DNA from 2 places in the Xylella fastidiosa genome. Region 2 is predicted to be linked to the other one. Evidence: predicted binding sites of a transcription regulator. Region 2 holds the regulator's gene; the other holds the start of a gene.

Region 1 (15,849 bases), 190 kb from region 2:
TCTCAATCACAAACAACAGGGTGAACTTGGTCAGCAGACAACTTTATTCTTAATAACCACATTAGATCAGCCTCAAAAAGTCACCTTACCTAGTCAATGCAGCCCCGCATAACACGACGCCCATATAAGGCCGTCAAGCCCCGGCACCGCATCTCGGCCTGATGAAAGCGGCCCTGGCCACTCAGCAATTAAACTCATCCCCATCAATACAACTGTTAATCAAAGGGATCACCTACTTGTCTTGGCAAGGATGTAATGCAACAAATTAAAAGTATCGAACACCATCAAGCGTACCGTATAACGTAAGGTTCAAAGCGGCTATGGTGACCATCACCTTACATTTCAAAAACATCAGTAGTACATAGAAATGAGATTTAACTCACCAGCTCGTATTGGAGTCGCCATCTCACCAATGCACTATCCCAAATCAATGCTGAGTGAACAAAAACGGGAACTTGTATGAACTATTTTCTGTCTTAGCGTGACACTTGCAAGTGGCGGAACGAAATATCGCCCGCTATCCTATATCATCATTATCTGGAGAATTTTTGATGAAGTTGCGTCTGATCGCAGTCGCTGTTGCGACCCTGGCCCTGACCGGCAATGCATTCGCCCAGGACATCACGTCCGAAAAGGGAAAAATAAGCTATTACTTGGGCTATCAGCAAGGCAGCGCTTTAGCCGAGCTGACTGGGCGCGGGGAGCAGTTGGATATGAACTCTGTGATCAAAGGTATGGAGGACGCCTACAGCAAGAAGCAACCAGGCGTTACTGTTGAGCAGTTACGTCCAGCGATTGAAGCATTCCAAAAACGCGAACAAGCCCGCGCACAGCAAGCGAAGGCCGAATACGATAAAGCAGCTGCTGAAAACAAGGTCAAGAGTGAACAATTCATGGCCAAAAATAAGAGCGCCACAGGTGTAAAATCCCTTCCTAATGGCGTGCAGTACAAGATCATAGAAGTTGGCAAGGGTGCCAAGCCGACCCAGGCCAGTACCGTTCAGTTAGAAGTCGCTGGCCCATTCCCATGGGGTCAACGTCCACAACAGGGACACCAAGCACAGCAAATCCCAGGGATTAAGGTCAGCGCGATTGACATTAAAGGCATGCGCGAAGCCCTAATAAATATGCCAGCCGGTTCAAAGTGGGAAATCACCCTACCAGCTGACGCTTACGGCGCCGATCCACGTAATATTCTCCCACCAAACGCGGCTGTTCAATTTGAAGTCAAACTGCTGAGCGTCAAGTAAGGTAGCACCCATATACGTATGACGACGCCGGTTCTATCACAGCGCAGGCGTCGTCTTATGTATGTCCACACTTTGTAAATGGCGATATCTTGATCTGCGTTACAGATACTTGGGCGATCAGCCAGCGTTATTACTGCCCAAACTGCTCACATCCATTACATCGTTAGGCGATGTGACACGGATAGATGTGTGAGATGCACACCGATACATAGTACTCACAAGCAACAAATACGTTTTAAGAACGCCTCCCCTGGAACAGCATCACTCCATGGTGATGCGCAACGAATCAGTTTCACGCAGCAACACTCCTCCATCTACAACATTAACTGAAGCCGCACACACACACAGTGCACGCACCATAAGATTGCGCCACACCGCAGTGACTCACGTTGACATGAGCCATTTACCTCCACTCATGCATCAAACGATGCTGGCGTCATACGATGCTATCTGCGACAACGTCGCCCAGCTCAGCACCGAAGCACCACGTGATCTGGAGGTGCGCTGCAACATACAGTTGCTCTCCCACAACATACATTGCTCAAACGCCTGTCGGAATTCCTGACAAAATATCCCCCAATGCAGTAGCAACTGCATATAGGCAACATCAGCATTCAACGGTCACCGGGATGCAACTGAATTAATGGGGAGTTGAATCAACCAGCACGGAGCATGTGATAATAGGCGCTTCTGTCTAAGTCACCTGGGCAGGGCGGACAAAAAGGCAATGACCCCCACCGCCTGGATCACCTGGGTGCTTCAACAGAGAATAAGGACACACACGTATAGATGAAGTATCGCGGCGCAATCCTTTGCACCGGTCGCGACCCTCAAAACATACTGCAGAAACAATGTGTTAGAAAACTTCAGCTGATGGCAGCGTTCATGCAGCTAAACAGATTATTAACACATCACAAAATTAGGTGGGTTGGCAGAGCGGTTGAATGCACTAGTCTTGAAAACTAGCAAGGGGGTAACCCCTTCCAGGGTTCGAATCCCTGACCCACCGCCATTACAATAGCCAAGGCAGCGCAATGGGCACGTATCGAGCCGCAAAGATCTGCCCCAATGGACACGTCGCAACGACTGCTGCAGACCAGAACCATGAATTGCGGGAAGCGTTCTGCTCCCAGTCTGGTGAAGCGACCATCATCCAGTACCCAAAATGCAGCGCTTCCATTGGCGGTGATGACTACGTTGAAGGCGTTCTCGGATTTGGCAGAGACTACGAGCCGCCCACCTTCTGCAACAACTGCGGCAGTCGGTTCCCTTGGGCTGAACGCAAGATTGCTGGCACTGTTGAGCTTGTTGAAGCAGACGCTAACCTGACGCCTGACGAAGTTCAACAGTTCCGTACCGACCTAACCAAACTGACCAAAGACAGTCCCAAGACCCAAGTTGCCTCCCTTCGCTTCAAGAAGGTGATGGCGAAAGTCAGAACTTCGGTGGCGTCTGGTGTGCGTGACATCGTTGTGGATGTACTCAGCGAAGCAGCCAAGAAAGCGATTTAGGGAGCTTAAAAGGAATGGCGATGACTCTTGACGACATTAAAGCCTGCCTCCAAGCGGGCGGCTTCCAAGTTGCGAACGAAGTTGCGCTATCGAATGGCAAGGGAACACAGCTTCGCCTACAGAATGAGGCCATCGTTAACAGTTATCACACCGGCAACTTCATCGTTCAGGGCAAGAATCAAGACGCCGTGAAGGAGTGTCTCGGCGTGCAGCCCACGCATGTTGCGGCAGCACCCACGCCGCAGAATGGCGCTGCTACCAAGCCAATGCTCAGCAAGGTATTCGTCGTCTATGGGCACGACGCAGCAGCGCGCACTGAGCTTGAAGCAATGCTGCGCCGCTGGAAGCTTGAGCCGCTGATCTTGGACCAGCTTCCATCGCAGGGACAAACCATCATTGAGAAGCTGGAGAAGTACACGGCAGAGGTAAAGTTCGCAGTAGTGCTTGCCACACCCGATGACGAGGGTTTCCCTGCCTGCCAGGAGAACGAAAAGAAGTTCCGTGCGCGCCAAAACGTTGTACTGGAACTAGACATGATGCTCACACTGCTCGGTCGCAAGAACGTTGCCATTCTCATGAAGCAACAGGACAACATGGAGCGTCCTTCTGACATTCAGGGACTGCTTGTACATCCCGTTCAAGGACAACCTGCAAAAAGATGCAGGAACAGCTCTGGCAAAGGAAATGGCAGCTCAGGGTTACCAGATTTCTGTGGCTAACCTATAAGTCACGCGCAGCGCTCTGCTCGCAATAGGCTAGAACGCAGCTAGTTCAACCAACCTAACCACTAAGAAAAACAAGCGGTTACTCAGCAAGAGCGCCTCATTCCGGTTTGACCTTCCCGCCTGCAAGCAAGCACGCTGCTACAGACTGCGTAACGGTACTCCCGTCCCCTCTGCACGCTGTACCCCTACTGATCACCAGGTCGCTGCTTGAGCACATATCACGGTTGGAGGCGGATACACATCTTTTAGCGCCTGCTGCACAAACATAGCCACTGCGACGCCAAACACGCAACAACGATAAGCAGTTGATTACTCATAGCGCTACAAGCTCAACAACGCTCCACAACCATTCATGAGTTCAAATCACACCGCTTCCGCCAAATCGCCAATCAATAAACCACCTATTGAAAACAAGCTGCTGCCCCATATCAAAACCCACAATCAATCAGACATTGAAAGACGAGTTAAAACAGCCAGAAGCATTCCACACCCCACCACAACTGTTCACGCTACACGTCGATACCATCCCCTTGCTTTGCCGCAGCAAACAAGACCTCATTCTGTTTCTTCATCGTACGGGGGTCACTCAAGAAGATCGTGCTGAAGTGCAACAACCCGTAGACGTGGATCACCATTCAATCACCAAGTTCGCCATTGTCCGCAACGTTCTCACCAAGGTGAATACACGCGGCGACAATGGGCTGCCTGCTCGCTGTGACATCGTCAAGCGTATCGCAGAGTTCGAAAATTTCGAACTCTGTTGAGAAAAAGACCGGCTCAAAGCGAAAGGATTAAAATCACTGAGATCCTTACATTGGTCAATACCAAAGATGCCTTCACCCGTATGCAGCAAGAGCAGGAGAACGGGAGACCGCGCGTCAGCAAGCTCTAGCACAACATGAAGAAGTACATCTAACAGCCACTACAAAACGTGCAAAGTTTGAAGAAATAAACCAACGGCTCACTGCATTCATGAGCATGAACAACTATCCGCAGAAATGCGAAAAACGACGTACCAATACGCATGACATGTTCATAGCAACACATGGCGATACGGAATCGGTCCTCTCCGAATGCAGGAATGTACTGAGTCAAGAAACCATCTTTCTGTGTTGGCTGCAAGAATTCATCATGCTGCTACAACGCCAAGGCGATCTCACCACACTTCTAAAGCGTAAGTCGCAAGCAGCCATCCTTGAAAAGAATCCTTTTCTTGAAATTCTCTTGTAAGAAACCCAGCACGAAGCACAACAAAGTGCCAATGACGCCAAGGAATCATCTTTCAGCAGTTTTGTGGTCGAACGTGCGGGCCTCTAGCCATTCAATCAGCAACATGCTTCATATCACCTATCGCCATCCATCGGCCCTTGTGACTCACACCTCACACCTCACACCAAGAACTGTGAACTACGCTTTCCACTATGCAAAAAAAATCGCGGCACTATACCCCTGCTCCAAATACAGCCCCTGGAATTGCTATTGCTCAACACAACTCCGTAGCGGCACTTCAACAAGCATCTCTTTAATATTTGTCGATCCTGCGACTTTTCATCACCACCAGTAACATCACCACTACAACAGGCAACCAATACCGACGCATTTGCATCCTTACCGCAACACAGCACCTCATAACAAACCACACAAAACATCAAGAACAACACACCGCCGCCGCCTTTGACAACATCAACTCACCCACTCCATTGAGACACCATGTTGGCTTACTCAGCAACGACCTCAGTAACGGACAGAAAGGACCGTACACCGTACTAAAAAGCACGCCTATTTTTCAGTCATGACCGACCAGGAACGCCATACTCTGAATGTAATACCGTATACACTGGATCAGTATCCGGACGCCGACCGTGCCAGAGAGAGAAACTTTCAGCCGCTTGCTCAACCAACATACCTAACCCGTCGATCGCATAGCGGGTCTCAACCGCATGCGCCCAGGCCAGGAAGGGGACTGCTGCACTACCGTAATTCAGGTCTACCGCCGCAGTCATACTGTCCAACAACGAACGCGGCAGAGAGAAAGTGCGCATATCGGATGTGTTTCCGATCGAAGTCGCGTTAATGATTAACTCAAAATTTCCAAGATCACCCAAGTCACCCCAGTAGCGTGCACTGACTTTGCCAGGTTCACCAAGCGCATCGCACAGCATATCGGCACGCTCAGGGGAGCGGTTAACGATCACCATCTCAGTAATGCCGGCATCTAGCAATGCAGGAGCCACACCACGTGCAGCGCCACCAGCGCCAAGCAGCAAAGCGCGGCGACCACGCAAATCCAAACCATGCCGCTCCGTCAAGTTACGTACTAAACCTGTCCCATCGGTATTCTCACCATGCCAAACACCGTCAACGCGAGATAGCGTATTGACCGCACCGGCACGGCGTGCACGTGCACTTAAAGTTGTGCACACCTCAAATGCAGCCTCCTTAAGAGGCAAAGTCACGTTTGCACCACATCCACCCTCGGCAACAAAATGCTCCAGCGAAACACGAAACGCATCTGGCGCAACATCAAATGCAAGATAGTCCAGCACGACACCCATCTGACGGCCAAACTCGGTATGGATGCGCGGTGATAGCGAGTGAGCAATGGGATGACCAAACACAGCAAAACGGGATACAGGCATACAACGCTCCCAATCTAATTAAATGATTCACCAATCTATGAGGACCCATGAAAAATGCGAATCCAATGTCCCCGACTGACGCTAGAAACGAGTGTACTCCGTGTCTCCTTAGAAGAGTGACCCCGATAAAACTCACTATAAAAATCATCTCATTATAAAAATGATGAATATCATCCCGCTCACCCATGAGAAGCAGCAATCGTCACTCAACCCAATAACGCATCCTGCAAACAACTTGGCACTGCCTACACATTCAAACATGCACAACACGTAAATCCAAGGCAACAAGCCGTGACATGCTGTGGCTGATAACAAGCAATCACTACATTCGGATCACTCAATGTTTCAATGGCATAGCCGCTGATTCATCCCCACTGGTACTGAATTTCAACAACGCCGCCTGCGTGAGAATATTTCCGAAGCATTGCCCATGACTTGGCACACTACCGACCCACATAATCATCATCGACATACACCGGAACCGACATGACAATACGCAGATTACATGACTCAGCAGGTTTCCTTGCTCCTCTCTTACAAACCCTACACCTAGCATTGCACCGACAACACCACTCAACGCATGAATCCATTCATTGGCAACAACATGCGACACATCCCCAGAAACATCCATTTCAAATTTTTTCATTCAGTGCCAATAGTGACAAAAGCCAACACCGTCATCTCCAATATCCCACGGCATTCTGCCTGTGCTGAACTCATCACCTGTAATGAGTGACTCATCATCACCGCCAATGAAGTTCAATCAAACTGACTGCATGAAACTAAACTCCGTTTGTAGAACCATTGAAATGGTGCATTCTGCACATTCAATAAATCTCCCTCAATCATTATGTGATGCGATTGACATCTACTCATTTTTAAATAGATTAAAATCATCACTCACGCATAATTAAGTCTCATTTGGCCGCCCCATGGCGGCCTTTTTTTCCTCTCTACACTTCTGACCATTCAATTCCCGCCTGTACCAAGTACCCATCGCATACCAACACTGCACAATAGACATTACTCATAAACGCTATAAGCAGCACGTTAGCAATGTGATTTGAATTGATTAAAAAATAAAAACCTGACTATTACCCGCGCATAGCTCAGCCAATGGATTACTAGACACTTCATCACAAGCATTAGACTACGCCCGCCGCAGAGACTAATGGCTATTTTTAGCTCCTATTTCCTGACAGAACGCGTTTCACCCTACCCGCTTCCACTTCAGGCTGCTTCATCGCAATGACTCTCCACCCAGTCACACCATGACTGTCATTCGTATTCACCTTCTCAGCACTTTAGATAAATCAATAAAAACACTAAAGGTAATAAATAATGGCAGACATCTCTTTGTGTGATTCACACACATCATTAGATGAAAATACTTTTAATGCTCTGCCAACACATTAAACCAGCCTTCGTAATATTGCTCACCTCACACCACACAGGATCACCGTACTGAGTGAGCCTTGCCTGCCCGAAGCAGCACACACACCAATACAACGCTTTAGATTAACGATCCGCAGCAATCCACCTACAACCCACGTCGTAGCACTACTACACCAATGCAACATTCATCGCATGCCCTCCACCTGGAATGGCAGATCATGCGACACGCACTACACCCCATCACCACAGCAACAACGTGCATGACATAAAAACCCATTGCACAATGACCACATGAACATCCCCAACATTATCTCCGCACTCACTATCGCCGGCTCGGACACAGGCGGTGGCGCAGGCATCCAGGCCGATCTAAAAACGTTCGCCGCACATCATATACACGGACTCTCTGCGATTACCGTGCTAACTGCGCAGCACACCCGCGGGGTGAATGCAGTGCATATACCGCCGCTGGAATTTATCGCAACACAAATCGACACCTGCTTCTCTGACTTCAATGTACACGCCGTCAAACTCGGCATGCTCGCCAATGCCAAAGTCATCACACTGGTCGCCGAAGCCTTGCAACGGCATCAACCACCTTGCATCGTCCTAGATCCCGTGATGATTGCTACCAGCGGCAGCACACTCCTTGAAGACAGCGCATTGGAGGCTTTACGCACCCAGCTGCTGCCATTAGCCACCTTAATCACACCTAACATTCCAGAAGCCGAGCGACTCCTCAATCGTCATATCAACAGCGGCAGCGATGCCGACACCGCAGCAGCATCATTACTGAAACTTGGCGCTCACGCGGTACTACTTAAGGGGGGACATTTGAACGAAGGCAACAGTGTGATTGATCGCTTCGACAACGGCACATTACGCGAGCGCTTCAGCAATCCACGCTTAGCATTGAATGCCCACGGCACCGGCTGCACCCTATCCTCAGCGATCACCGCCCAACTGTGCCTTGGTCTGAACCTGCATCAAGCCTGCAAAGCAGGCATTGACTACGTTGCACGCGGATTGCACGCGGGCTACCGACCTGGACGCGGCAACATCACCGTACTCAACCACATACCACCAAAGCATACGGAATAAACACTCTAAAGACTGATAGCCAACAATACACATAACATGCCCATCCACTACCATCAGTGCGGATGCAGACATCAAAAACCACACCCTGCCATTCACCCAAAAACTAAGAAGGACTCCAAAGACCTATTTGCGCATTAACTAAGATCAGCAAGCACACGTAGCACTCAACGTGCAGCGCGCAACAAAGCATCCTCCACAACATCCTTAGTCAACACATTGGGAAGAATGTTGGGCGGTGCACCTGGTCCATAAACCACATACAGCGGTACACCTACTGCCTGATGCTGGCTTAGAAACGCACTAATCTGAGCATCTCCATTAGTCCAGTCACCCTTCATATACACAGCATCAATCCGATGCATCACATCGTGAAAAGCATCACTGGACAACACATTGCGTTCATTCGCCTTGCAGGTCACGCACCAATCCGCAGTCACATTGACAAAAACAACACGGTTATCGGCACGCAAACGATCCAGAAGCAGCGGCGAGTAAGCCACTTCATCGCTACTGACATTCTGCGGGATCGAATGCGGTATCTTCAGTTGCGTCACCCCCCAAAGCGGCAACAAGGTCAACAATAACAATACACTGGAGAGCACCAACCCCCAGCGATCAGCATTCCAACGGCTGCGCTCGAACCAACACAATCCCATTGCCAACATGACCAAGCCAACCAACAGCAACGACTGTGCATCCACACCGCGCTGTTTGCCCAGAACCCACAATAACCAGATTGCAGTCAAATACATTGGCAATGCCAGAACGTATTTCAGTGTCTGCATCCATGGACCCGGCGTCGGCAAACGACGTGTCAACGATGGCACAAAGCCAAGCAACAGAAACGGCAATGCCAAACCAAAGCCAAGCGTAAGGAATACCAACATTGCCAACAACGGCGGCGCGGTGAAGGCGTAGACCAACGCAGGGCCCATGAATGGACCAATGCAGGCACTGGACACCACACAAGCCAACACCCCAGCGAAGAAATCGCCTAATGACCCACTGCGCGCCATCAATGACTGACCTATCGCACCAAACTTGGTGCTGCTCATGGTAAAGACCCCTGACAAACTCAGGCCAACGGCAAACATCAAGTAAACCAATACACCCACAAAGCCAGGCTGCTGAAGCTGAAAGCCCCATAGTATCTTCGCCATAATCGCGATACCGCCGATGACGCCAAACGAGAGCAATACGCCGGCTGTGTACCAAATGGCATGGCGACGCGCACAAGCACGGCTCTCACCGCTTTTAGCCAACGCTAATACCTTCAGCGATAACACCGGCAACACGCACGGCAACAAATTCAATAGCAAACCACCGACTAATGCCAGAGACAACGCCATGAAAAACTTGCTCGCACTGTACGAGGGATGATTCTCCAAAGCGCTGTCAACCGAAACGGCCGACTGACTGGCCGTGGCCGGCGGGACGTTGCTACCTGGCAAACGCAATGGGTTCTGGAGAGAGGCATGGTTACCCATCAACGGTATAGCATTAGCGCGATTCGGCGAGGAGACCTTTCCAGAAGGCAAAGACAAACGCACCCGACGAGTCATCGGCGGATAGCAAATGCCGTCAATTTGGCACCCCTGGAAAGTCGCTACCAGAGTCGCATTAGCGATAGGCCCTGAATAATCACGCTGTAGCGGCAGCATCACTTCAATTTGATTGAAGTAAACGACCACATCACCAAAATGCTCATCGTGATACTTACTGCCCTGCGGCCAATACGCCACACCCGTATGAACAGTCTTATCACCTTCCAAGGCCAGTGAAGTGCGGTCACGGTACAGGTAGTACCCCTTGGCCGGGGTAAAACGCAGCAACAGATGATTACCATCACCAACGATGGCCTCAAAACCGAACGCCTGCTCGGCTGGAAGCGGCAATGCACGGACTCCAGGAACAATCTCACTGAGCAATGGTCGCGCGTCAACAGCACTCCCCCTATCCTGCCTATCAACCACAGCTCCTCTATCCAAATCATTACCATCAGTCGGCAACGCAACATGCAACGTGCGTACCTGTGGTGGGTAACACACACCGGCATCCGCACATCCCTGGTAGTTCACTTGCAACGTCAGCTTATGCACACCTTTCACAGGCAATACGCTGCGCACCGCGGTCAGACTCCCACGGTAAATTTCAACGTCCCCTAAATACGAATCATTCTTCCTGTAGCCATTTGGCAAATTCAGCTTGGAATCGCTTTTGAGCACACCATCATTCAAGACCCGCACCGCAATCCTATGTCGGTAAAGGTAATAACCCTCGGCGATCTTCCAATGCACCAACACATGATGGCGATCAAGAGCTTTCACCCCGACCACAAAAGCCTTTTCCACCGGAAGTAGGTCCGTTTCGCTGACGGCGACTACAGGAAAAGAAATCAGTGCCAATACACATAGTGTGGCTAAACGATGCAAGAACGTCATGGTAGAGAGTATTCCTCGTCAATCTCTGTATTAATCCAAGTCAAGTACTCAGGTAATCCCACGCTGACCTGGACTGCGATTGCCTCCGGCAGTCGATAAGGATGCAGCGCGCACAAACGCGTAATAGCGGCGTTCACATGCACAGCGTTGGTCTTAATCAGTAACTGGATCTCTTGCGTCGTCTCGATCTTTCCCTGCCAACGATAGGTTGAGATCGCACCCGGTAATTGAGTCACACAAGCTGCCAACCTTTCCTGTACCAATACGCGAGAAATAATTTCAGCGCTCGGCAAATCAGGGCAGGTGCTGAAAATCAGGTATACATCAGATGCCATAAGATCACAGTGTAAAGGCTGAACGACTCTCTGATATCGGGCACAGATATATTTGTGAGATTAATGTGAATAACGACATACTTAATAGCCTATTCAGCGATACTTTTGTTACGCCATGAACGTGCCTTCGTTATGTTTCATGAGTTCAATGCCTAGAGCATGCGCACTCAGCAAAGCATCAATAGCGCCTGACACCACCACTCATCAAAAATGCCAAAAAGTCAGACGCTAGCAAACGATCCAACCGAATCTACCAACGTAATACGGCTATGCAAGCAACCCGGTTTACCCAACTTGCCCAGTGATACCAATCATTAAACTAAAATGGAGTGTTGGCTGAGTCATGCTCTTGCAGCCTTTCAGAACACCAACTGCATCAGCACAGCGAACCACCCTTGCCGCACACACGTATTGCACATAGGGATTTAATCAATGAATTTCACAAAAAAATCTCTGAACCCCCTTGAAACCCCTACACTCAGCCATATATGCCGTCTTGATCCTGAGTTTTCAGTCGTCAGGATTTTCGCATGTGCGGAATTAGCACTCATTACATAAGAGTGCTAACCCTCCCATGTAAGATCTATATAAATCAATCACTTAAAGAGGGTCTTTATGAGCATCAAACCGCTTCATGATCGCATAGTGGTCAAGCCAATCGAAGCCGACGAAGTTTCCCCTGGTGGTATCGTGATTCCAGACTCCGCCAAGGAAAAGTCCACTAAAGGTGAAGTCATCGCCGTCGGTGCCGGAAAGCCGCTGGATAACGGCAACGTCCGTACCCCATGCGTCAAAGTGGGTGAGAAAGTGATTTACGGTCAATACGCAGGCAGCACCTACAAGGCTGAAGGCGTCGAATACAAAGTATTACGCGAGGACGACATCCTGGCGATCATCGGTTGATTAAGCCAAGCCCGAAACTCGTGAATGCATCCGACATATCACGCCAACAGCGGACACATTGTTCCATACATCACTAATGTTCTCATCGCGAATCTTGGAGTAAAAACATAATGGCTGCCAAAGAAATTATTTTCAGTGAAAAAGCCCGTTCACGTATGGTGCACGGGGTGAACCTGCTTGCTAATGCAGTGAAAGCCACCTTAGGTCCCAAAGGCCGCCACGTAGTGCTTGATAAGAGCTTCGGCTCCCCAATCATTACTAAAGACGGCGTCTCTGTCGCCAAAGAGATTGAGTTGGCCGACAAGTTTGAAAACATGGGCGCACAAATGCTTAAAGAAGTTGCGTCCAAAACAAATGACCATGCAGGCGACGGCACCACCACTGCAACGGTACTAGCCCAGGCGTTGATCCGTGAAGGATGCAAAGCAGTGGCCGCTGGTATGAATCCAATGGATCTTAAGCGTGGTATCGATAAAGCAGTCATTGCCGCGGTTACCGAACTGAAGAAGATCTCCAAGCCAACCAGCGACGATAAAGCCATTGCCCAAGTCGCAACCATCTCTGCTAACTCAGACGAGTCTATCGGCAACATTATTGCCGAAGCAATGAAGAAGGTCGGTAAAGAAGGAGTGATTACCATTGAGGAAGGCACAACTCTAGAAAACGAATTGGATGTCGTCGAAGGGATGCAGTTTGACCGTGGTTACTCTTCGCCATATTTCATCAACAACCAGCAGTCCCAAATTGTTGAGCTGGATAATCCCTACATCCTCCTTCACGACAAGAAAATTTCCAGTGTGCGCGATTTACTCACCGTGCTTGACGCCGTCGCCAAAGAAAGCAAGCCGTTGCTGATCGTCGCTGAGGAAGTCGAAGGCGAAGCTTTGGCAACTCTGGTCGTTAACAACATCCGCGGCATCATCAAAGTCTGCGCAGTCAAAGCACCTGGCTTCGGTGATCGTCGCAAAGCCATGCTGGAAGATATGGCTGTGCTGACAGGCGGCACCGTCATCTCGGAAGAAGTAGGTCTGTCTCTGGAAAAGGCCACGACCAGCCATCTTGGCAAGGCCAAGAAAGTACGCGTCTCTAAAGAAAACACCACCATTATTGATGGTATGGGTGACAACGATGCGATCAATGGTCGCGTCAAGCAAATCAAGACCCAGATCGAGGAAACCACCTCGGACTACGACCGCGAAAAACTGCAGGAACGTGTAGCCAAGCTCGCCGGTGGTGTAGCCGTCATCAAGGTCGGTGCTGCAACCGAAGTGGAAATGAAGGAAAAGAAAGCACGTGTTGATGATGCTTTACTTGCAACCCGTGCAGCCGTTGAAGAAGGAGTGATTCCAGGTGGCGGCGTGGCCCTGATACGTGCAATCACGGCAATCAGCAATCTGAAGGGTGCCAATGAAGACCAGACACACGGCATTCAAATCGCATTGCGCGCTATGGAGGCACCATTACGCGAAATTGTTGCCAACGCCGGTGAAGAGCCATCGGTCATCTTAAATAAGGTGAAAGAAGGCAAGGACAATTTTGGCTACAACGCCGCTACTGGCGAATTCGGCGATATGGTCAACCTTGGCATCCTGGACCCAACCAAGGTCACCCGTTCAGCACTCCAGAACGCTGCTTCAATCGCTGGCCTGATGATCACCACAGAAGCAATGGTCGCCGAGGCTCCGAAGAAAGACGAGCCAACCCCACCTGCTGCTGGTGGCGGCATGGGCGGTATGGGCGGTATGGATTTCTAAGAAAATAAACTAACGGTTGTTGTATTTATCAAAAAAGCCCTGCTCACGCGGGGCTTTTTTTCTGCGGCGATCCTTCAGCGTGCAATGGTGACACAGCAACAACTTTAGCTTCTAAGAACGTTGGTTATCCAATTCCTGCAATATTTCAGGAAATTTAAGGATAATTGCAAAACATCCGTACCCAATGCATAAATGAATACAGATACAGATCAACATCCACTGCATTTACACGAAACCACATAATAAAAATAGAAATAACTACTAATAGATAAAGCCAAACTCATTTATATTTCTCATTTAATTTCTTTTGAACAATAGAAAATCCTTGATCATGTAACCAAACACGCCCCTCCAAAACCAAAGAAACACTAAGTATCACATCACCACTTTCATCAACATTAATCGGGAAGCGAATATATCGCTGAGCACCTGCTGTAATATCCTCTCCTTGAGGAAAATCGACACGGGGAACCCAAGCATCAATTTTAGGAGTAGTCCCCTTCGGATGGACCTGCCAAGATAACCGCAATGGATGCTCCTTAGGCAATACAAGCAAAGGATACTCACTTTGATTATCTACCTTGACCTTGACTTCATAGCGTCCATCACACAGTTTTTTTACATTGATAATCCCAAGCTTGATACGCTTTATTTGCTCGTTTGGAATTTCACGCCAATCTCCCTCTGAACAATTAGGAGTATCCAATGCAACAAAATACTTAAAAATACCCATATCCAAATTTTCCCCAAGGTGCCCAGCATAAAAACGCCGTGCTGATTCCATACGCGAAACAGCCTGCAAGCACGCCGGTTGCGTAGGATCATTCGTTGAATAACCATTAGGAAAATTTCCAGAATATCCGTTCAAGGTCTTCAATCCACGCTCTTGAGCAAGCAACATACCATCCAACTCGGTCATAAAGGATGGCTCAGATGTATTGACAGGAACAAAAATCACTGTGGAAGCATTCAGATGTGCAGGCAACTTTTGATCGAGCGTTGCGGCACGCATTTTCGCTTCAGCAATATCATAAAACTGGCCTTTCATTAGAATAGTTTCAATCATGAGCGCTACGCACAGTGAAGCTGCTAATATGATCCATCTTCCGCTTTTTAAGCGTGCCGCATCTATTCCAGAGGCAATCAGAATCGCAAGTGGAATCATTAATATTAGAATGATACGAGATACAGCTCGAATCGAATTAACTCCAGGGAAATCAGCAAATAATAGATAGAATGATTGATCTTTAATATTTAAGGTAAATAACATCAATAACGCCAAAGATATAATAGAAACATTCACTATTGGCGATCTATTGAGGGTTAACGCGAGTACAACCAACAAAAGCGCACCTAGACCCACAAACATCTGATGCTCATGGCGCATAGGCAAATCCTTGCCTACGTGGTCACTGAAGGTATGCCATATCGTCGAGATATCAGAAATAAAATAGCTGCTGATACGCGGTAACATCGAAGAGATGTCATGCGAATCACGCGAGAAACCATATAATTTTGAATATAAAACATAGGGATACATTAAAACTAACAGACTGGTAACGACTAAACCTAGTAATAGGAAAAGAAATAAAGCATCTCTCCTGTTTGAATTCACCCAAGCACCGAAACCAGCAAACCAGGTTAAAGGAGATGTCCTTTCAATCCAGCATTGCGCAGCTATCCAAGCGAGTAACAACAATGACAAGAAATACCCGAGATAAATAGAGACATAAAATTGCAATGCCACTGCTAGCGCCCCCCAACCCAACCACAGTGGAGCACCCAACTGGCGAAA
Region 2 (15,849 bases):
ATTCACCGGAAAGACTTCGATGAAGCCAGACGCTTGGTGAATCTGATTGAAAAAGTGGATCCCAACGCACCAGCATTCCCACGTCTAAAGCAGGCGTTAATGAGCGACACACATACAAAAAAATCAAACTCTCAAAAAATCGTAGAACATAATTCCAATAAGAAAACCAGTGAGCAGGCACACGAAAGGATGGCTGAGCAACGTGAAGTGGCCGAGCAACGTGAAAGAGTCCGTCAGGAAATAAACGATTTCGAACGTCAAACCCCAATCAAACGCGATGTTGAGCAGCGCACCACACAACAACTTAGCTCACCAGTAGCGGTGCCGATACTGATACAGCCTTCAGTCAAAACACAAGGATCTGCAGCTGCTATCACTACAACAACCCCCACAACAACAATACCCACAACGACACCACAGACACCTATAACAACAGCTGTACCTGCAACAACACAGGGAACTGCACTCTCACCCATATCGGTAAAAGCTCCCCCTATAGCACCAAACCTACGGCCGATCAGTACGCCAGCACCAAGGTATCCGACAGAGGCGCTACGCGCCGGTATCTCGGGGGAAGTGGTGGTGGAAATCAAAGTAAGCACTGACGGCTCAGTCGCCAATGCAAGGGTGGTGCAATCCACACCAGCTCGCGTATTTGATCGAGAGGCACTGCACACAGTCAAAAGCTGGAAATTCGAGCCAATGAAGAACATGGTCACGACGCGCCGCACGCTATCGTTTACCCCAGGTAACTGAGGGATGATGTGCAACTCACTACACACTTAATCAGAAACTGCGAGTTGCTCCTTACAGTAACGCCGTACCGCTGCCCACCATAACAACAGAGCCAAACCAAAACTCATGCTTAGGTAAATTGCCCATACCTCAATCCCAACCACTTCATTCCTGATCACTTTCTGTAATAACTGGTTTTGTGCCAAGAATGGGATCGCAAATTGCCATAACTGACTTTTTAATGGATACGCCATCATCGCGTAGCTGGGCAGTACCGGCAGCAATAGCAACCATGCCATATGGGACTGCGCTTCTTTCACACTTTTAGCTGCAGCAGCCAGAAAGGTTAACAGCGCGGTCCCCATGAACAGCACCGGCAAAAGAATAAACAGCATCTGTAACATCGGTATGAACCGGACATTGAGCTGCTGACTCATTTCAGCACTTGCCAGCTGGGCGCTGAGTTTAAATGCGAGCAACGTCAGTAATAACGAGAGCAAGCCAACCGCACACGCTGCGACAATCTTCCCACTCACGATGATATGACGTGACACTGGTGTCGTTAACAATGGTTCCAGTGACTGCCGCTCACGTTCACCAGCAGTGGCATCCAACACCAACGACGCACCACCAATGAAGGATGTAATCACCAACAACATCGGAAGGATCACCGACATCAACAAAGCACGTTTGGCATCGGGCGTTGCCAAATCCCAGGTACTTATTTCGATCGGGCGAACCACTTGCGGATCGATCCCCCTTGCCAGTAACCGCAGCATGCCGACCTGCTGACTGTAAGCATTCAAGGCGTCCTTCAAACGTGCAACCGGGATTTCAGCATCACGGCGCGTAGCATCGTACACAATCTCCACCAGGGCCGGACGTCCTTCTCGCCAAGCATCGGCATAGCCAGAATCAATACGCAACGCAACGTCAATCTGCTGTGTGTGGATCGCCGTGACCACATCACTTGAAGGGGCAACTGCATTTAGACGTTTAGCCGCAAGAAAATTTATCAAGGTAGGCGCGTACTCGCGTCCGATCGTAGGCACTTCCAGCAACTGATCCACTTGCGTCTTGACCCGCGACTCACTCAGCATCCCCATACCTAGAATAATCAAAGGATAGAGCAGCGGTGTCAGCAGCAGTGACAGAACAAGGGTGCGGCGATCACGCAGGATATCCCGTAATTCCTTGCAAATCACCGTCCATAAAGTAGAAAACGCACTCATGCATGCAGCCCTTCATCTGAACCAACTGCATCAATGAAGGCATCCTCCAGATTGTCCTTTCCAGTGCGCGCGCGCAGCTCATCGCCACTACCGGCCACTACTACCGTGCCCTTGGCAATCACAATGATGTGATCACACAACGCCGCCACTTCTTGCATGATATGGCTAGAGAAAATAATACAGCGGCCTTCGGCGCGTAACTGACGGAGAAAATCCCGCAACTTACGTGTGGTCATCACATCTAAACCATTCGTCGGCTCATCCAAGATGATGTTACGTGGGTCATGCACCAAGGCACGTGCAATTGCGATCTTAGTACGCTGGCCATGGCTGAAACCCGCAGCCTGACGGTCAAGAATGTCATCCATATCCAGCGCCTTCGACAGTATGGAGAGACGCGCGGCGACGTCTATGCGGGACAAACCATGCAGTTCACCGAAATAAGCGATATTCTCACGCGCGGTCAACCGCTTATAAATACCGCATGCATCTGGCAATACGCCAAGTCCACGACGAACCGTCATCGGATCGCTTACTGCGTCCACGCCATCGACGCTGATGCAGCCCTGATCTGGGACCAATAGCGTATAGAGCATGCGCAACGTCGTCGTTTTTCCAGCGCCGTTGGGACCGAGTAATCCCGTGATTCGACCATCAGCAGCGTGGAAACTGAGGTCCTTTACCGCATTAACCAGCCCCTTCTTGGTCTTGAAGGACTTATGAAGATGTTCAGCGGTAATCATGGTTCCCACCCGTTGAACGAGGTGAATACTGGCACGTTAACGAGACGCTGCACACAGGTTGTATCAAGGGACGTAGCATCAGCACGATCAATAAACTGGCCAAGCAACTTGGACACACATCCAACACGGATGGTGCCATGGCCCTGGCCCGGTGCCACGATGTGACGACCGTAACGCAAGCCCTTAAGCAACTTTTCGGCGTAATGGGGCGGCGTCACAGGATCACGCTCACCTGAGAGCAACAATGCCGGAAGATCGGAAACCAACGGCATCATGAAATCAGGCGGACGGACACCAGTAGGCCAAACTTTGCAGGGCGTAAAAAACATCTGTGCAACCTTTGGTCCAAACAGGGCACCTCCTGCACTTGCACTTGTCACGTAGCGGTCCGCATCCTCAGTACAAATGACAGACCAGTGCAGCGCATGGTTCATCTGATCGTCCATGCCACGCTGGACAAGCTGAGACAACGACATCAATGGCGCGTAATGCCCTGAAGCGGCCTCATTCAAAATCAACGGCAACAATGCAATCAGCTCTGGTGCATACGAGAGACCAAAGGCTAAGCTAACCACGGTGTCGGCAGTGATACGGCGGCGGCGCATCTCACCGGAAGCAGGATCCTGATACTCCACCTCGCTGCCCTGACGGAGACGCTCCATCAAAGTACGCAGTTGCTGCCGACTGTCAATCGGAAAACGCTTGGCGCAGGATGGATCCTTACGGCACTGCGCATCCTGCAACGCAATTGCATTCTCGAATGTAGTAGCAAATTCACTACCGATCACCAAGTCATTCGGAACTACTCCATCCATCGTCAAGGTACGGACGTGGGCACGATAACGACGTGCATAGTGCTGCGCCACTCGAGTGCCGTAAGAGACGCCAATCAGGTTGATTTTATCCACGCTGAGTGCAGTCCGAACCATATCTAAATCGGTGACAGCTTCGGTAGTGGTGTAATAGCGAGGATCAGCACGCCCCTGTAGCGAAGCAGCGCAACGCTGTACAAAGGCGATGTATTGCTCTGGTGTCGTGGTGTTCTCTGCCTCCAGCTGAAGCGCCCTCCCCTGCGCATCTACGCAGGTGAGCGGATGCGAACCACCCGTACCACGCTGATCCACGAAAAAGATGTCACGCTTTTTACGTACCTCATTCAGACTAGGTGCCACCGCAGCAACGACTCCAGTTGCTGATTGGCCCGGACCTCCAGCAATGAAAAAAACCGGATCTGAGGCAGGATGACTACCGCTGTCACGCTCCAGCCAAGCAATCTTCAGGGTAATCCTACGTCCTTCAGGTAACGCAGGATTCTCAAGGATCGGCAGTTGCGCGCAGAGCACCCTGATGTGTCCGGCACCACGAGCACTCAGTGTGCATGGTTCAAAACGCAAACGGCCATAGGAGCGGACCACAGGTTGCAGTGTTGCAGCTGATGAGGCTTCAAATGACGAAGCGGCTACACGCGTTGGGAAATAAACAAAAATACCCCCCACAACAAGCGCTAGAACTATCCAATATTTCTTCAACATCCGTGTTCCTTCTCTTCGGACGGTACATCCATGCTCCAAGGTATCCCCTGGAATAATAATTCAGTAAACATTCATTCATTGTAGCTGGATATCACTCGCAATCGCACTTCATTGAATACTGTTGATGAACAATAGCCACCGCGCATCCCGTCACTGCTCACTGCATGCGTTGCAGAAACACAAGATCGTGGGAATGCACTAACGCAATCGGCGGCAATAGTCTATGAAGGTGAACGGGTAGGCATGACGCCCATCGCCCTGATGGGGTTCACGGTTCTTGATCTCCCAATCGACGGCGTCGAACATAGGAAAATACGTGTCAGCGCCCGCAACAGCCACATCCACGTGAGTTAAGTACATCGCATTGGCGTGCGGCAAAGTCAGTGCATACAGTTCACCTCCACCAATCACACTTAACGTGTCGGCACCCTCCGCAGCCGCCTGGACGATAGCTGCATCAAGCGAATCCACCGCCCGCATTTCAGAAAATGGCACGTGTCCAGAACGCGTCAATACCAGATTGGTTCTCCCTGGTAAGGGACGTCCAAGGGAATGCGCAGTCTTGCGTCCCATCAGCACCGGTCGACCTAAAGTCAATGCTTTGAAACGCTTCAGATCGTCCGGCAAGTGCCACGGCAACCCATTATCACGACCAATGGCGCGGTAACGATCCAACGCCGCAATTAAGGAAACAATCATGGCACTACGTACAACACGTTGTAGATATTCATTATTTTCTCTGGCTTTCTTGAGATGCGTCTCCACTCATTACGCCGACTGGTCTGAGTCGCCAACTGATGCCGCAGATCACACAGCCACCGGTGCCTTGATAGCCGGATATGGATCGTAACCTTCAATCACAATGTCATCGTAGGTAAAGTCGAACAAGTCAGTCACTGCCTGATTAAGCCTTAATACCGGTTGCGGTCGCGGCACACGCCCCAGTTGCACGGATGCTTGCTCGACATGATTAGCATACAAATGTGCATCACCCAACGTATGCACAAAATCACCGACCACGAGCCCAGTCACCTGAGCCAACATATGGGTGAGCAGTGCATAACTAGCGATATTGAAAGGGACGCCAAGAAAAATATCAGCGCTACGTTGATAGAGCTGACAGCTCAATTTGCCATTGGCAACATAGAATTGAAACAGTGCATGGCACGGCACCAAAGCCATCTGTGGAAGATCAGCCACATTCCAAGCACTAATCACCAAGCGGCGCGAATCTGGATTACGCTTGATCTCCTCCACCAACCAACGGATCTGGTCGATCTCGTGACCATCCGCACCAGCCCAACGGCGCCATTGCTTGCCGTAAACAGGTCCCAACTCACCCGTGGCATCGGCCCACTCGTCCCAGATGTGTACCTGATGCTTCTTAAGATAAGCAATATTGGTTTCCCCCCTGAGAAACCATAGCAACTCGTGAATGATCGAACGCAAATGCAGCTTTTTAGTCGTAACGAGTGGAAAACCTTGGCTCAAGTCAAATCGCATCTGCCAACCGAACACACTGCGTGTCCCCGTGCCAGTGCGGTCAGGCTTTTTTATGCCATGCACAAGCACATCATTCAGTAATTCAAGGTACTGCTTCACTTAGCGACCTCAGGGGCAGGCACTGGCTGTAATACTGGTGAGCGGCACGACAACCAGAACAGGAACAATCCAATCACGATCAACGGCAAGCTTAAGATCTGGCCGCGAGTCAGCCATCCGAACGCTACATAGACACCATTGTCTGGCATACGCACAAACTCGACCAAAAAACGAAACACACCGTACAACAACGCGAATAATCCAGACACCGCATAACGTGGACGTGGTTTGCGCGAAAATAGCCATAGCACTATGAACATCACCAGCCCCTCCAGGAACGCTTCATACAGCTGCGAGGGATGCCTGGCATAGTGACCCAAAAGTCCAGCGGCATAATGCTCTTGGATCTGCACAAAATTTATCACATCCTGCATCGCAAGCTGCCCAGCAGGCACATCGCTCAGCGGAGCACGCGGGAAAATTACTCCCCAGCCATTGTGTGTGAGCTTGCCCCAAAGCTCACCGCCAATGAAGTTGCCAAGCCGACCAAAACCCAAGCCCACTGGGACCAGGGGTGCGCAAAAATCAACCACATCGAACATATGCATGCGCTGACGCCGGCTCCACCAAGCGACTGCCAGTAGGACGCCAATCAAACCTCCATGAAAACTCATGCCCCCTTCCCACACCCGAAAAAGCAGCAATGGTTCTTGCAAGAAGTCATGGAACGCATAGAACAGCATGTAACCCACACGGCCACCCAACACCACACCCATCATCGCGTAGAACAACAGGTCGGAAAAACCATCTATGTTGACACCAAGCAAACGCCCGGCCTGGATGCGTTGGCGTCCCAAGCACCACGCCGCACCAAAACCTGCCAGATACATCAAGCCATACCAATGCACCTTCACCGGACCAAGCGAGAAAGCAATCGGATCGATAGCGTGGAGATAAATCATGTGGAACCGTGCCCTGCCCCAAAGCGAGAACACCCATTGTGCCACCGTGCAGCCATCCTTTAGATAACTTGCAACAAGCAAAAGCACTAAAACAGACGCGGACCTAAGATCAACACCCAGCAAAGCACCACATTACCCAAGGTAATGAATACCGCAGCCGAGCCCATATCCTTAGCACGCCCAGCAAGTTCATGGTATTCAGGCCCATAACGCTCGATCACTGCTTCAATCGCCGAATTCAGCAACTCCACCACCAACACCATGAATAAGCCGCCAACCAACAGTACCTTCTCCACCGGGGTTTGCCCCAGCCACAGGCCCAATGGCCCAAGCAGCAGAAGCAATACCACCTCCAGACGGAAAGAAGATTCGTGCAACCAAGCGGCACGCAATCCCTTTAATGACCAGATTGCAGCTTTGAAAATGCGCCGCGGTCCACGCGGAATGTGCCCAAATTGGTCAGCCATTATTTGACAGAAGTTAAAAAAACTGGAACGCGAAAGATCGTCCCAATCACGCCGTTGAAGGGTGACGATTCTGCCACAACAACGCCGCCATCTTCATCGGAAGCCATCCGTATTCCGATGGAATCTATTCGTAATCCCTGTCAAAAAAGAAGCATTGCACAATGCATTGTCCAACACCTTACACAGATGCACCGACTATTCAGCGCAAGCATCGCCAACGTCTAGTAGGGATACTTAATTTCTTTTGGCACCAATACAGCACCTGATTAGAGAGTTTCATATGACGATTAACTATCAATCCATTGATTGTTCGATATCAACCATCCGGTAGCCTGCGCTCTGTACCGTGTGTAACAGCGGTCGGCCAAATGGCTTATCAACCACCTTACGCAGGTTATATAGATGGCTGCGCAATGTATCCGAATCCGGCAAACAGTTTCCCCAGATTTCGCGTTCAATCTCCTGGCGACTGACGACACGTGGTGACTCCCGCATCAAGATCGTCAGAAGACGTAGCCCAATCGGGGAAAGTTGCAGCTCAGTACCGGCACGGGTAGCACGCAGGCTCACCGGATCCAGGACAAGATCAGCAAGCTTCAACACTTCCGCACCAACTTGGCGACGCTCCCGACGGATGAGAGCACGCAAGCGAGCTTCTAACTCCTGAATTGCAAATGGCTTCGTCAGATAATCATCAGCACCGAATCCCAATCCGGTGAGCTTGTCGTCCAGTGTGTCACGCGCTGTCAACATCAGCACAGGTGTCGATTTACGTGCGTCCTTACGTAGCTGGCGACAAACCTCTATGCCATCCAGGCGTGGCAACATCAAATCGAGTACCACCACGTCATAGCTGTTCTCAACGGCCAAACGATAGCCATCCAACCCATCGACTGCGTAATCCACCTCAAAGCCACGGCCTTCCAAGTATTCGCCGATCATCTCTGAGATGTTGCGGTTATCTTCCACTATCAGGACAAGCCCTGAGGTTTCCTTGGTCTGACGCATGACAGCTCCCAATTCTTCAGGTTTGTGAAATCGTGCTGGATGACCGTGTAGAAGCAGCGTGAAGATCCTGCCATTTATTGAGGACATTCAGTGAGCGTTTTTCAAAATCCTGACACAGGTACGCTAAACGCATTCTCAAACACCGGAAACAACTCAGTATTCATCACGTGTCCAACCAACCTGCACGCATCAGGACGGCAACACCACACTTAACTATTTCCATTTCATAGTAAGGAAAGCGATACACCTATCACCAAGCTCATAGGAAGTCAGGCAGGTGCAAGTACAGCAACCAAAAACTAAGCCGCTATCGGTACAGAGATAGACGATGCCAACCATCCAGCCCCCTCGGACCAGGCAATTGTATTGCTAGAATCCGGCACCTGATTGAGCAGGCCGCGTTGCATCTTGAGAGTGATCGTAAACACGGAATGAAAGCTCTGTCTTCATTGTGGCGAGCATCCTCCAAGACACAGTGCTCACTGTTCTGGCCGAGTCAACACGCAACCAATGCGGCGCATATCGATCTCATCGGCAGCTCGCATCAGTGCAACACGATCGCTCCCAGGGTCAAAGCTAATCCGAAAATGCAGTTCACCTGCTGGCGTACGCGATGAATGGATCGAGGACAAATTAATCCCATGCTGCTCGAACACGTGCAGCAGCCTTTGCAATGAACCAGGGCGATCCTCTGGAAGGTACACGCTGAAAGCCAACGGTTCGGTCAAATCAGCCAACAAATAACCGATGCGCTCGTAATTATAGTTACCTGCAACTAACGACGCTTCTGGAAAAACTTGGTGGTTGGCTTCCAAAAAGCCGGCACGAAATCGAGTACGTGCTGCATCATCACCACAACTCACCAATGCACGCAGCTCCAGCAAGTGACTAAGCAGATGGTCTAGCATCTCAAGCACATACGAATTTCCAAACTGGATATCCTCATAAATCGACGGATTCAACGATAGAATCCGCGCAATCATCGCCATATCCAACTCGAATGACATCGAACGAAATGACATGATCGACTGAAATTCGCCCAATAGCGGCAGGTAATCACGTAACACACTCGCCTGTGCCAAGTGACAGGCATGTACCATTGCCTGTACCAACGCCATCAGCCGGTCATGGTGCTCGGGCGTCGCAGCCACACATTCGGCCTCCAACGCCTCACACAACTGCATCAACCACGGACGCCAATGATGTAGCCGCGCCTCGCAGACCACCAACACCCGGCCCTTTAGCGTGGGTGCCTTTGGTGGTGCAGTCATAGGATGCAAGCCAACTACCTCCGCTTGCGAAGCCAACATTGCTTCCACGGGGGCCTGCTTGATTGAGGTCACATCAATCCAAAGCTGCCCAGCGTCAGTGCCATCAGCCATCGCCACATATTCACCAATCAAGGCAGCGGCTTTCCTGATCGGCACAGAGAACACCAGCACATCAGCACAACGTAGTAGCTCGGCAGGGGATAGCGAGGCTGGATCCGCCGGATCATAGCCAATCACCTTCAAGTCCATACGCTCACGCAGAAAGCGTCCCAACCAGTGTCCATAGGCACCAGCACTGCCGACAATACCAACAACGGGAGACGCACTCACACCAACATCCGTTTACCTCACCAGGCGAAAGCAATGATGGCCCAAACGCAACGCGGGCATTCATTCACTTAAGACGTCATCCGGTCCCAGAAGCTTTTTACACCATCAAGAAAAGTAGCCGATTTAGGGGAATGCTTACGCGCATCCTCACCAGCGAAAGTCATTTCAAATTGCTCTAACAGCTTACGCTGCTCAGCAGTCAAGTTCACAGGAGTCTCAACCACAATACGACAGTACAAATCGCCTTCAGTACGACTACGCACCGAGCGTACCCCCTTGCCACGCAAGCGGAACAGTTTACCAGACTGGGTCTCCGCAGGAATACGAATTTCTGCCTCCCCATCAAGCGTAGCTACACGCACAATGTCGCCAAGCGCAGCCTGTGAAATACGCACCGGCACTTCACAGTGCAAATCATCACCATCACGCTGGAAGATCGGATGCTCACGCACACGCACTTCCACATATAGATCCCCTGGGGGCACCCCATCCGGACCCTGCTCGCCCTCACCGCTGAGGCGAATACGATCACCATTGTCTACACCAGCAGGGATCTTCACTGACAGCGTCTTATGATCCTCAACACGCCCAGCACCATTGCAGACCTTACACGGATTTCGAATAATCACGCCTCGTCCGCCGCAATGCGGGCAAGTCTGCTGCATGGCAAAGATGCCGCGTTGAATCCTAACTTGACCGCTACCGCGGCACGTACCGCACGTCTCAACGTGACCGTCTTCTGATCCACTCCCATGGCAGTGAGTACATTCAACCAAAGTGGGTATCTGGATCTGTCGCTCAACACCAGCAACAGCTTCTTCCAAATCCAGCTCAACCATGTAACCGACATCGGCACCACGCCGCGAAGCGCGCGCGCCACCAAAAATGTTACCGAAGATATCACCGAAGATATCGTTCATGTCGGGGGTATTTCCGCTCCCCACGCCATGTTCGAAAGCGGCATGACCATGCGTATCGTATAACTTTCGTTTTTTCGTGTCGGCAAGAACCTCATAAGCTTCCTTGCATTCCTTAAAGGCCGCCTCCGCAGCTGCATCACCAGGATTACGATCTGGGTGGTATTTCATCGCACAGCGACGATACGCTTTTTTCAGATCATCTTCGCTGGCAGTGCGAGGCACACCCAACACTTGGTAGTAATCACGTTTACTCATGGATAGCAGACATCGATAGTTGTTAAAGAAACGGCACTCAATCGAAACATGCAGAGAGCGACAATGTCACGGTAAAACCGCGAAGGGCAAAGCGTTTGCTCCGCCCATTCGCAAATCCATACCACTTCGGCATAAAAAGCCTATTTTTTGTCGGCCTTGACTTCTGTGAATTCAGCATCAACCACATCGTCAACCTTGGCTGAAGCGCCTGCACCAGCCCCCGTGCTTCCTGACTGCTGCTCTGCTGTTGCTGCCATATGCAACGACTGTGCAACTTCCTCAAGAGTTTTGGATTTCGCCTCAATCTGGTTTTTATCATCACCTTTGACGGCAGCCTCAAGCTCTGCAAGGGAGGCTTCGACACGCCCAATCAGCTCACCCCCAACCTTACTACCATGCTCCTTAATGGCCGAACGAGTTGAATGGATCAAACCGTCAGCATGGTTCCTTGCCTGCACCAACTCTTGGAACTTTTTGTCTTCCTCACGATGTGCCTCAGCATCGGCAACCATCTGTTGAATCTCACTATCCGAAAGTCCAGAACCAGCTTTAACCTCGACCTTCTGCTCCTTATTGGTTTTCTTGTCCTTGGCAGAGACATGCAAAATACCGTTGGCATCAATATCAAAAGACACCTCAATCTGCGGCTGGCCACGCGGCGCAGGTTCGATACCCGCCAAATCAAATTTAGCAAGCGATTTATTGAAACGCGCCTGCTCACGTTCACCTTGCAACACATGGACAGTCACTGCGGACTGACCATCCTCGGCAGTAGAAAACACCTGGGACGCTTTGGTCGGAATGGTCGTGTTCTTCTCGATAATCTTGGTAAACACACCACCCATCGTTTCAATACCAAGGGATAACGGGGTCACATCTAGCAGTAACACATCCTTCACGTCACCAGCCAGCACCCCACCCTGAATTGCAGCACCCAATGCAACTGCTTCGTCCGGATTAACGTCCTTACGCGGCTCTTTACCAAAGAAGTCGGCAACCGCTTGCTGGACCTTCGGCATACGGGTCTGGCCGCCAACCAAAATCACTTCTTGAACATCACTGGTACGCAACCCAGCGTCGTTCAACGCAATGCGGCATGGCTCAATTGACTTACGGACCAAGTCGTCTACCAAGGCTTCAAGCTTGGCACGAGTCAGTTTGATATTCAGGTGCTTCGGACCCGATGCATCCGCCGTAATGTATGGCAGGTTAACTTCGGTTTGCTGGGATGAAGACAATTCGATTTTAGCGCGCTCAGCAGCATCCTTTAAACGTTGCAACGCAAGCGGATCCTTGCGCAAATCAATCCCCTGATCCTTATTGAATTCATCAACCAGATAATCAATAACACGCTTGTCGAAATCCTCACCTCCCAAGAAGGTATCACCATTGGTCGCCAATACCTCGAACTGCTTCTCACCATCCACTTCAGCAATTTCAATGATTGAGACGTCAAAGGTACCGCCGCCAAGATCATATACAGCGATCTTGCGATCTCCGCCCTTCTTGTCCAAACCGTAAGCCAATGCCGCAGCGGTCGGCTCGTTGATAATACGTTTGACATCCAGGCCAGCGATCCGACCAGCATCTTTCGTTGCCTGACGCTGACTGTCATTAAAATATGCCGGCACGGTAATCACCGCTTCGGTGACTTTCTCGCCCAGGAAATCCTCGGCGGTCTTCTTCATTTTCTCCAGCACCTTGGCAGAGATTTCCTGCGGCGCCAGCTTCTTACCATCAGCAGTGGCCACCCAGGCATCCCCATTGTCATGCTGAGTAATCTTATACGGCACCAAATCAAGGTCCTTTTGGACCTCTGCATCACCGAACTTACGTCCAATCAAACGCTTAACCGCATAAAAGGTGTTTTTCGGATTTGTGACCGCTTGGCGCTTGGCTGCAGCACCAACAAGCACTTCACCATCCTTGGTGTAAGCAACAATGGAAGGAGTGGTCCGATCACCCTCCGAGTTTTCGATGACACGCCCTTTACCGCCTTCAATAATCGCTAAGCACGAATTTGTGGTGCCGAGGTCGATACCAATGATTTTGCCCATGAGAGTAGCTCCTGAAAGTTTTGAATCAAATTCCCAGCGGTGCCGGGATCTGTTTCGAATGTGGGGATGACCGACGCCTGCTCAAGCGGCTGTCAAGACGTTGTACTGCATGAACAATAAGACTCAAAACAACTCAATCCTGCTTGGCAACCACCACCAGAGCAGGGCGCAGCAAACGTTCGTTGAGCAGATATCCCTTCTGAAACACCTGAATCACATGCCCTGGTTCGACGTCAGTAACCTCCGTCTGGCTGATCGCTTGATGGTGCTCGGGGTTAAATAGCTGACCCACTGGATCTAGAAGCATCAAACCGTTGTCAATAGCAACCTTCAACAATTGCTTGTAAGTCAGCTCCAGACCATCGCGCAACGGGCTTGGCTCACTACCGGAAGCAGTCAATCCCGCATCCAGACTGTCAAACACCGGCAGTAACTCGCCAAGCAGCTTTTCATTAGCGAATTTTCGCGCTTGTTCAACATCTCGAATGAGGCGCTTGCGCTGATTCTCCAGCTCAGCACGCTCACGCAATACATCCGCCTTAATCGACGCAATCTCACCACGCAACGTCTCAACCTCAACCTTGAGCGGATCTGTTTCCGGTGAATTCTGCGTCAGTTCTTCAGAATCACATTCGGGGTGGTCTTGGTTCATATAAAAATCCTGAGTCGGCGGAACGCCCGCCTCAACCCCAACCCGTATGTGGGCAAGCCGCCAGCTTTCAAGCCATCCATGCATAATTCATCAAACGATGGCGACAATGCAGCTCAACCGACCTAAGGCATCGTTGGCGGCTCCAGTGCCGTACCCAGCACCTGGGCTACAACCTGCACCAGAGGGATGACCCGGTCATATGCCATCCGCTTGGGCCCAATCACTCCCAACACTCCCAAAACCTGACCGTGCGCTGCATATGGCGCAGTGACCAACGAAATATCCTCCATCGAAACCATTCCGGTCTCCTCACCAATGAAGATACGCACCCCAGGTGCATCAATCGTACGCTCCAGTAATTGCAGGATCTCCCTCTTGCTCGCAAATATCTCAAACAACTCACGCAAGCGATCCATGTCAGAAAGATCCTGAAGCGCCATCAATCGGGTCTGGCCAGTGACCACAATATCCTCACTATCGTTTGGCACAAGCATCTGCGAAGCAAGATCCAGGCTATGTGCCAACAACTGTTCCATCTCGTCCTTGGCCTTGCGTAGCTCGCACAGCACAGTGGTGCGGATATCGGCCAATGTGCGTCCGATGAAGTGTGCATTCAGATAATTGCTGACCCGTTCCAGCTCTCCAGGCTCGTACACACGACGCGGCTCAATGACCCGGTTCTGCACCTCATTGTCAGCAAAAATTAGGATCGCCATGATCTGGCGCGCATCCAGTGGCACAAAATCAATATGGCGGAATACGAACTGTTCACGCCGTGGGGCGCTGACCACACCTACAAAATGAGTCATCGCCGATAAAATTTCCGATGCACTGCCCAACAGCGTCTGCGTGCCCCCACCAGTCATCTCAACACGTAGCCGACGAATATCATCTTCACTGGGAGGCTGCATCTGTACCAAACTGTCCACAAACATCCGGTACCCGTGTGCAGTCGGCACCCGCCCCGCCGATGTATGCGGCGAATTGAGTAGACCAAGTTCCTCCAAGTCAGCCAGGATGTTACGGATCGTCGCCGGACTGATGTCGAGTCCAGCCTGCTGGGCCAGCGTCTTGGAACCAATCGGCTCACCGTTCTGGATGTAGCATGAAATCAACGTCCGTAACAATTGTCGGGATCGGGAATCAAGCGTAGGAGAAAAGGAAGCGCACATGGAGTATTGGTAAGACGAAGGGAAACAAATAGTTTTTCGGCGGAACGTTGGCAAGATTACCCACTCCCTACCCTCTCAACTCGCCCTAAGTTTTTTGATTGACACTGTTCTAACGCCATGCTCAGACATCTCACGATTAAGGATTTCGCTGTTGTCCGTAACATCGAATTAGAATTCGGCCCTGGTATGACTGTGGTCTCCGGCGAGACAGGTGCCGGCAAGTCACTGATCATTGACGCTCTGGGTTTCCTCTCCGGACTACGCGCCGACAGCAGTGTCGTTCGCCACGGAGCTGAACGGGCCGAATTATCGGCTGAATTCGACATCACGATACACCACCATGCCCGCGTCTGGCTGCGCAACGTAGAGCTTGACGACGGCGACCAATGCCAGCTACGTCGGATCATCCGTGCCGACGGTGGCTCGCGTGCATGGATCAACGCACGCCCAGTCACACTATCGCAACTAAGTGATCTCGCCACCCATCTCGTCGAGATCCACGGCCAACATGAACACCAAACACTGCTCTCACGTCAAAGCCAGCTCGTACTACTGGACACCTACGCACAAAACGAAACCGAACGCGACGCAGTACAACAAGCCGCAACACATTGGCAAGCACTCCTGGACGAACGCGATGCGCTACAGGCACAAGGCGATATGTCCGAGCGAATCAATTTCATAGAACACCAACTGACAGAATTGCAACGCGAAAATCTGGATCCGGCCACTATCACCGCATTAGACGCCAGTCATCGACGCCAAGCCCATACCGCTGCGCTCATCGAAGCATGTAAGAACACTACCCAGACATTACATGGCGACGACACCACCTCAGCGTTGCATCTGCTCCATGCAGCGCGTCACACACTCAGCCGGGTCAACGAACACGATGCACGACTAGGCGAAGTTGAAACTTTACTAGACAACGCAATGATCCAAGTGGACGAAGCACTGACATTATTAGATCG

The links. The regulator HrcA, encoded in region 2, represses chaperone genes, less so after heat shock. The targets are predictions, from matches to a motif close to TTNGCACTCNNNNNNNNNGAGTGCNAA.
Positions count from the first base shown of each region.
Region 1: a site for HrcA is predicted at 11,938-11,964, ahead of F7G16_RS04355 (co-chaperone GroES). Genes of this name have one in related genera too.

Region 1 covers NZ_CP044352.1:1,006,051-1,021,899, reverse strand. The annotation lists gene F7G16_RS04420 (FKBP-type peptidyl-prolyl cis-trans isomerase N-terminal domain-containing protein) at 552-1,250, shown strand; gene F7G16_RS04415 (hypothetical protein) at 1,671-1,868, opposite strand; tRNA gene F7G16_RS04410 (tRNA-Ser) at 2,173-2,262, shown strand; gene F7G16_RS04405 (DUF2321 domain-containing protein) at 2,285-2,761, shown strand; gene F7G16_RS04400 (nucleotide-binding protein) at 2,782-3,480, shown strand; gene F7G16_RS04395 (hypothetical protein) at 3,939-4,250, shown strand; gene F7G16_RS04390 (hypothetical protein) at 4,465-4,716, shown strand; gene aroE (shikimate dehydrogenase) at 5,277-6,125, opposite strand; gene F7G16_RS04375 (hypothetical protein) at 6,463-6,771, opposite strand; gene thiD (bifunctional hydroxymethylpyrimidine kinase/phosphomethylpyrimidine kinase) at 7,812-8,621, shown strand; gene F7G16_RS04365 (protein-disulfide reductase DsbD family protein) at 8,786-11,062, opposite strand; gene cutA (divalent-cation tolerance protein CutA) at 11,059-11,397, opposite strand; gene F7G16_RS04355 (co-chaperone GroES) at 12,013-12,300, shown strand; gene groL (chaperonin GroEL) at 12,411-14,054, shown strand; gene F7G16_RS04345 (hypothetical protein) at 14,335-15,849, opposite strand, start outside.
Region 2 covers NZ_CP044352.1:1,198,049-1,213,897, reverse strand. The annotation lists gene F7G16_RS05295 (energy transducer TonB) at 1-756, shown strand, start outside; gene F7G16_RS05290 (ABC transporter permease) at 783-1,967, opposite strand; gene F7G16_RS05285 (ABC transporter ATP-binding protein) at 1,964-2,710, opposite strand; gene F7G16_RS05280 (alpha/beta hydrolase) at 2,707-4,242, opposite strand; gene F7G16_RS05275 (dihydrofolate reductase) at 4,441-4,941, opposite strand; gene F7G16_RS05270 (thymidylate synthase) at 5,050-5,844, opposite strand; gene lgt (prolipoprotein diacylglyceryl transferase) at 5,841-6,746, opposite strand; gene F7G16_RS05260 (diacylglycerol kinase) at 6,833-7,213, opposite strand; gene F7G16_RS05255 (response regulator transcription factor) at 7,508-8,221, opposite strand; gene F7G16_RS05250 (prephenate dehydrogenase) at 8,701-9,822, opposite strand; gene dnaJ (molecular chaperone DnaJ) at 9,891-10,997, opposite strand; gene dnaK (molecular chaperone DnaK) at 11,138-13,054, opposite strand; gene grpE (nucleotide exchange factor GrpE) at 13,188-13,706, opposite strand; gene hrcA (heat-inducible transcriptional repressor HrcA) at 13,829-14,878, opposite strand; gene recN (DNA repair protein RecN) at 14,996-15,849, shown strand, end outside.